3 regions of the Halomonas sp. A29 genome follow, and region 2 is predicted to be linked to each of the others. Evidence: predicted binding sites of a transcription regulator. Region 2 holds the regulator's gene; each other region holds the start of a gene.
What was found. The regulator sigma-54, encoded in region 2, starts transcription at its own class of promoters, with help from an activator protein. The targets are predictions, from matches to a motif close to TGGCACNNNNNTTGCTNT.
Positions count from the first base shown of each region.

Region 1 (2,238 bases), on a different contig from region 2:
TGGCGCCTCTCCAATGGAATAAGCAGACGAAACTCGGTATGGCCGGGGCGGGAATCGCACTCGATCAGCCCCTGGTGCTGGTGCAGGATGCCCTGGGCGATGGACAGTCCCAGTCCACTGCCATCGGCACGCCCCGATACCATGGGATAGAAAAGGGTTTCCTGAAGGCTCTCGGGGACGCCGGGGCCGTTGTCGATCATGGCCACTTCACAAACCAGGCGATGACGCTCCGCTCCCAGGGTGAACTGGCGGCGCGCCCGGGTGCGCAACAGCAGGCTCGGGGCTTCGGTGCCCGCCTCGGTCATCGCCTCAATGGCGTTGCGCGCTACGTTGAGCACTGCCTGAATCATCTGGGCTTCGTCGCCGGGGAAATCCGGCAGGCTGGGATCGTAGTCACGCTCGATGCTTACCGCCGGGGTCTCGGCCATCAGCAGCGTGCGTACACGTTCCAGTACCTTGTGAACATTGAGCGGCTCGTGACGCACCAGCTTGTTCGGCCCCAGCATGCTGTCGACCAGGTCACGCAGGCGGTCGACCTCCTCGACGATGATACGGGTGAACTCCTGCAGGGAGGGGTCGTCGAGATCGCGCTCCAGCAGCTGCGCGGCGCCACGAATCCCGCCTAGCGGGTTCTTGACCTCATGGGCCAGGCCGCGCGACAGCACCTTGATCGCCTCCTGACGGTTGAGCAAGGCCTCCTCGCGTGAGATCCGCAGCAGGCGGTCGCGGGGCTCCATCTCCACCAGCAGCTCCGAGGTCGACAGCGGCGTCACCGTATAGTCGACCGTGACGACGGTACCGCTGAGCAGCGCCAGCCTCATCTCGCGCTGGGTGAAGGGATGCTGGTCGTCGCGAGCCTTGGCCAGCACCTCGCCCATGCCATCGTCCTCGGCCAGCAGCGTCGGCAGGCAAAGCCCCCTTACCCGACCCAGGCTGACCGCCAGCAAGGCTTCGGCCGCCGGGTTCATCCAGCTCAGCCGCAGCTCTTCGTCCAGCAGCAGCACCGCCGTGGTGAGGTGTTCCATCAGGCGTCGATACATTTACGACCTTCCCTTGGCAAATGCGGGAGTGCGTGGAGCAGCATGTGCATCGTCATGGCGCATCGGTAGGGACCGCCACAACCAGCGTCCCGAAGCCGGCCACGTTCAAAGACTGAACATACCAAGCAAGAAGCGCGCCAACCCACCCTGACGCAGCATGGCGCCGTTTCAGGGCGAATGTAGCGGACCATCATGCACTATGATGGTGCATCAATAGACAAACTGCCATGCCAGTGAGCACCAACCTCTCCCGCCTTGGTGCATCGCAGTCCACGATTGATGAGCCAGGAGAGGGCGCAGTCATCAGATTGGGGCAGAGCGCCTGACGATCAGGCGACACTCTGAGGCAGCATCAATTGACTCTTTGCACGTAGAGAGAAACCGGCGGGCTGCGGTGGCGCACCTGTCCTCGGGCATCGAGCAGCTCTGCCTGGAGTACGTATTCGCCACGGCCGAGGTCGTTGAGCATGAAGGCACGGGTGTGCATGGGGGTCTGGCTCACCCGGCCATCAACCAGCAGCCGCACGCTGTGATCGGGGCGCAGTTCCGGCTCGATGGCCAGCTCCACCTGCAGATTGCCGGCATAGCTGGCAGGAAGGTCGGCCCCATGCTCCGGCGAGCGGATGCGAAAGGTATCGTAGGGCATGAAGGGCTGGCCTGGCGCCTCGCCCATGCGCGGGGCAACGCCCTCGACGCGTGGCGGCTCGGACTGTCGCCCCTCGACCTGCGACGGAATCACGGTCAATGGCGCCAGCTCGACCGGTTCGCCACCGCGATTGGGGTCGTCGGTGAAGATCACGTTCCCTTGCGCATCGGTAGTGCGATAGATCGTCGTGGCCAACGCCGTATGCGTCACCACCAGGCCCAGCAGACACAGCGCGATCGCCTTGACCATGAGGACTCTCCCTGCGACGGCGACTCACACAGCACCGCTGTCGGCCGGCCAATACGCCAATAAAAACGTGTTTCTCCGCAACCTTTCGCAACTCAGTGTACGACAAAAAAGGGGCGCCGCGATGCGGAGCCCCTTGGCGGTGCCGGCTGGCGAGGCAAGCCTCGTCCAGCCGTCCAGACTGCGATATCAGCAGCTGTAGTACATGTCGAACTCGATCGGGTGCGTCGTCATGCGAATACGCTCGACGTCTTCCATCTTGAGTTCGATGTAGGCATCGATCATGTCGTCGGTGAACACACCGCC
Region 1 covers NZ_JAXQPR010000015.1:59,437-61,674, forward strand. Annotated here, with positions in the region: gene glnL (nitrogen regulation protein NR(II)) at 1-1,040, opposite strand, end outside; gene ntrC (nitrogen regulation protein NR(I)) at 1-1, opposite strand, end outside; gene SPH52_RS21170 (DUF4124 domain-containing protein) at 1,393-1,935, opposite strand; gene glnA (glutamate--ammonia ligase) at 2,122-2,238, opposite strand, start outside.
Region 1: glnL (nitrogen regulation protein NR(II)) is a predicted target of sigma-54. The motif match lies at 1,163-1,180, and genes of this name have one in related genera.

Region 2 (2,238 bases):
CTCTCGCGACCGACCAACCTGCCGAAGACCTCCTGACTGTCGAGGCTCGGAGTGTTCTGCGCAATGAAGGTGCTGAAGAACTCCAGCACCCTCTTCTTGCTACCCCCGGGAACGTCGAACAGCGCGCGTTCAGGGGGCAGTATGGTTTCCAGTGTCATGGCAGCTCAGCGAATGCCGGCGCCCTGAGCGCGCGCCTGGGCCTTTTCCTTGTGTTTGACCAGTTGACGGTCGAGCTTGTCAGTCAGCGCATCGATAGCGGCGTACATGTCAGAATCAGAGGCTTCGGCATGAAGGTCGGCGCCGGCGGCGTGCAGCGTGCAGGCAGCCTGTTGACGCTCCTTCTCGATGGAGAGCGTCACTTGCACGTTGGTGATGTTGTCGTAATGGCGCTGGACGCGGCTAAGCTTTTCGCTCACGTAGTCACGCAGTGGATCGGTCAGTTCAACATGATGGCCGGTGATGTTGACTTGCATGACAAGCTCCTTCGTCCTTCGGGTGGTGGCTCGATTGTAACCCTTTTTACTGCCCTGCAAACCCCCTCGGGAGTCGTGATTGCCCCGCGTCAACATTGTGTCGAGACATCAGCGAAAACGCTTGCGCTCGCTCGAGGAAGGAATTCCCAGCGCTTCACGATACTTCGCTACCGTGCGGCGTGCCACCTCGATGCCGCTCTCGGCCAGCAGATCCACCAGGCGGCTGTCGGAAAGCGGCTTGCGAGGCGGCTCGTCGGCGATCAGTTTGCGGATACGGGCGCGTATCGCCGTACTGGAGTGGGCGTCCCCCTCACCATTGCCACCGACGTGGCTGGAGAAGAAGTACTTCAGCTCGAATACGCCACGCGGCGTGTGGATGAATTTCTGTGTAGTCACCCGTGAAATGGTCGATTCGTGCATCTCGACGGTCTGGGCGATATCGGCCAGCACCAAGGGCTTCATGGCCTCTTCGCCCTGCTCGAGAAAGTCGATCTGGCGTGCCATGATCTCCCGTCCCACGCGCAGCAGGGTGTCGTTGCGGCTGGCGAGGCTCTTCATCAGCCAGCGCGCCTCCTGCAGGTGATCCTTGAGGAACTGGTTGTCCTGGCTCTTGTCGGCGCGTCGTACGAGTGCGACATAGTCGGGCTGGATACGTAGCCGGGGCAAGGCCTCGGCGTTGAGTTCCACGCGCCAGCCCGCTTCGTCGTGGTAGGCAACCAGGTCCGGAGTGACGTAGCTGCTGCTCACTTCGGCATAGGCGCTGCCAGGGCGGGGGTCCAGCGAGCGAACCAGGGCGATGACCTCATCCAGGGCATCGTCGTCCAGCCCCAGGCGACGCTTGAGGAGACGGCGATCATCGGAGGCCAATGCCTCGAGGAACTGGCGTACCAGGCGTCGGGTCTGGGGGAGCAGCGGTGTGTCGTCGGGCAGCGCGGCCAATTGCAGCATCAGGCACTCGCGCAGGTCGCGGGCGAACACGCCGGTAGGCTCGAACTGTTGCAGGCGTAGCAGGACCTGCTCGACCTCCCGGGTGGGCAGGCCTTCGAGGCCTTGCTGGCGCAGGCCGTCGCGGATCTCTTCCAGCGTTTGCGACAGATAACCGGCACCATCGACGGCGTCGATTAGACTCTCGGCGATAATGTGTTGGCGATCGCTCAGGTCGGTCATCGCCAATTGCCAGATCAGGTGGCCGGCCAGCGTCTGCCCCGAAGCCTGGCGCTCGAAGTCCGGTCCTTCACCGGTAGCGCCGCCGGAGCTCGTGCCATGATCGGGGTAGGTATCCGTCCAGTCGCTGTCGGTGGAGAGCTCGCTGGGGATTTCACTGGCCCAGTCATCGCTCTGGGTTTCGCTGACGGCCTGTTCACCGAAGTCGTCGTCAAGCTCCAGCATGGGGTTGGATTCCAGTGCCTGCTGGATCTCCTGACGTAGATCGAGGGTGGACAGCTGCAGAAGGGCAATGGCCTGCTGCAGTTGGGGGGTCATGGTCAGCTGGGTGCCGACACGCAGTTGCAAGGATGCTTTCATGGCCATGAGGATAACGGGCTCATCTGCCGGAAAACTCTACCCTAGACCGGTAGGCAGTGACATGCAAGAGAATTGATTGCAATATGCATGCCAGCGGCAATATTTATGCCTGATTAGAATGTTTTAAACAAAGATCAATTACTTGCTTAATGTGCAAGATTGCGTTATAGGCGGAAATCCTCGCCAAGGTAGACTTCCCGCACCCGCTTGTTGGCCAGGATGGCCTCGGCGTCGCCTTCAG
Region 2 covers NZ_JAXQPR010000005.1:244,988-247,225, reverse strand. Annotated here, with positions in the region: gene ptsN (PTS IIA-like nitrogen regulatory protein PtsN) at 1-158, opposite strand, end outside; gene hpf (ribosome hibernation-promoting factor, HPF/YfiA family) at 165-473, opposite strand; gene SPH52_RS11555 (RNA polymerase factor sigma-54) at 582-2,003, opposite strand; gene lptB (LPS export ABC transporter ATP-binding protein) at 2,162-2,238, opposite strand, start outside.

Region 3 (2,238 bases), on a different contig from region 2:
CCAGGGTGAGCCATTCGCGCAGCTGGTAGTGCTGGCAGGAGTAGGGGTAGACCATGGCCAGGCGTGGGCGCTTGCCGCTGCCCGGCCCGCGCAGCCAGTCGCCCAGGGCCAGGGCGCTGTCGGAAGGGCTGTCGGTGAGTTCGGCACCGCTGGCCTCGCTCAGCGGCGAGGAGAGCGTCACGGTATTGCCGTTGCGGCTGAGCAGCAGCGGGGCCAGGGTATCGCAGGGCGCGCGGCCCAGCCCCATGCTCATGGCCAGCGGCATGGGGGCGAGCATCTGGGCGCCATCGAGCAGGCCGGCGGCGACCTTGTCGCGCAGGGTGGCCCAGGCGTTCTCCCGCGACAGGCTGACGTCGAGCCCCTGGGCGGCAAAGCAGCCCCGTTCGCGGGCGACGATCAGCAGGGCGGCATCGATCAGTGGGACGAACCCGAGGGTGATGCGCTCGAGTTCCGGCGAGGTGGCGTGGTGTTGCGGGCGGCTCATGAGCGGGATCCCCGTTTGTCGGCGGCTCGCCCTGGGGGCGAAATCGGGTTCAAGCGGTCGAGAATGTCGATGACGTTGTCTGCCACTTCGGCGATGCGTTGGCCGCGGTCCATGGCCAGCTTGCGCAGCATGCGGTAGGCCTGCTCCTCGTCGCAGTCCTGGTGCTTCATCAGCAGGCCCTTGGCCCGCTCGATGCGCTTGCGCTCGGTCAGTTGGTTGCGCGCCTTGTCGAGCTCCTGGCGCATGCTCTGGAAGGCGTCGAAGCGGGCGATGGCCACCTCGACGATGGCTTCGACCCGCTCGGGGACCAGGCCGTCCACCACATAGGCGCTGACGCCGGCCTTGAGCGCGGCCTGCAGCATGTCGGAGTCGTGCTGGTCGGCAAAGAACACCACCGGGCGCGGGTTCTCGCGGTTGAGCAGGGCCATGCTCTCGAGGGTGTCGCGGTCGGGGCTCTCCATGTCGATGATCACCACGTCGGGCTGGTGGCGCTCGACCATCTCGTTGAGGCTGGCCGGGCTCGAGAGCCGGCAGATGACCCGGTGCCCTTCGGCCATCAATGCCTCCTCGACCATGGCGGCACGTACCACCTCGTCGTCAACCAGCAATATGTTCAAGGGGGATGGCATGGTGGCGTCGCTCATTCCTGGCTAAGGCGTCTACCAACTTTCTAGCAAGAAGCATTCCAATTGCGGCTTCCCAGGCGACTTCCACCCTGCGGCAAGTGCCTGCCGCGAGTGTGATTGATGCGGCGCAGCATGGAAATCGCCTCTCCAGCACCAGTCTGGTGCATTCAGCCGTCGGCCGTGCCGGTGCATGGTGCGCTGCCGCATAATGAGGACGCCTGAGGTGCAACGGAGGAAAATGCATCTGGCTGAAACGCGCCGATTATTCGCCACATGGCATGCTTTCTGCTTGATATGAATCAGGTAAATTCAATGGGGCGCAATGTTCAGCGCCCCGAGCGGCAACGACGCCCGCCAACCGCCACCCCCTTGTGGGGACGGCCGTTGGCGGGCGTTGTCGTTTCGCGTCAAGACAGGAGATTCGCCATGCGTGAGGCCCGAACCACTTGCCCATACTGCGGCGTCGGCTGTGGCGTGCTGGCCAGCGTCGAAAACGGCGAGATCGTCGACGTGCAGGGCGACCCGGAGCACCCGGCCAACTTCGGACGGCTGTGCGTGAAGGGCTCGGCCCTGCACGAGACGCTGGGCAGCCATGGCCGCTTGTCCCAGCCCCGCGTCGACGGCGTCGAGGTCGACTGGGAAACAGCGCTGGCCACGGTGGCCGAACGGCTCACGGCGGTGCAGGCCACCCGTGGCCGCCAGGCGGTCGCCGCTTACCTTTCCGGGCAGCTGCTGACCGAGGACTATTACGTCGCCAACAAGCTGTTCAAGGGCTTTCTCGGCACGCCGCACCTGGATACCAATTCGCGGCTGTGCATGGCCTCGGCGGTGGCCGCCCACAAGCGTGCCTTCGGCGCCGATGCCGTGCCGTGCAGCTACGAGGACCTGGAAGAGGCCGAGCTGGTGGTGCTGGTGGGTTCCAACCTGGCCTGGAACCATCCGGTGCTCTACCAGCGCCTGAAGGTGGCCAAGCAGCGCAACCCGCTGCTGCGGGTGGTGGTGATCGACCCACGGGTCACCGATACCTGCGAGATCGCCGACCTCTATCTGGGACTGAAGCCGGGTAGCGACGCCCGCCTGTTCACCGGGCTGCTGGCGTGGATGGCCAAGCGCAACAAGCTCGACCGG
Region 3 covers NZ_JAXQPR010000008.1:124,474-126,711, forward strand. Annotated here, with positions in the region: gene SPH52_RS16705 (CmpA/NrtA family ABC transporter substrate-binding protein) at 1-484, opposite strand, end outside; gene SPH52_RS16710 (ANTAR domain-containing response regulator) at 481-1,113, opposite strand; gene SPH52_RS16715 (molybdopterin-dependent oxidoreductase) at 1,537-2,238, shown strand, end outside.
Region 3: SPH52_RS16710 (ANTAR domain-containing response regulator) is a predicted target of sigma-54. The motif match lies at 1,155-1,172, and genes of this name have one in related genera.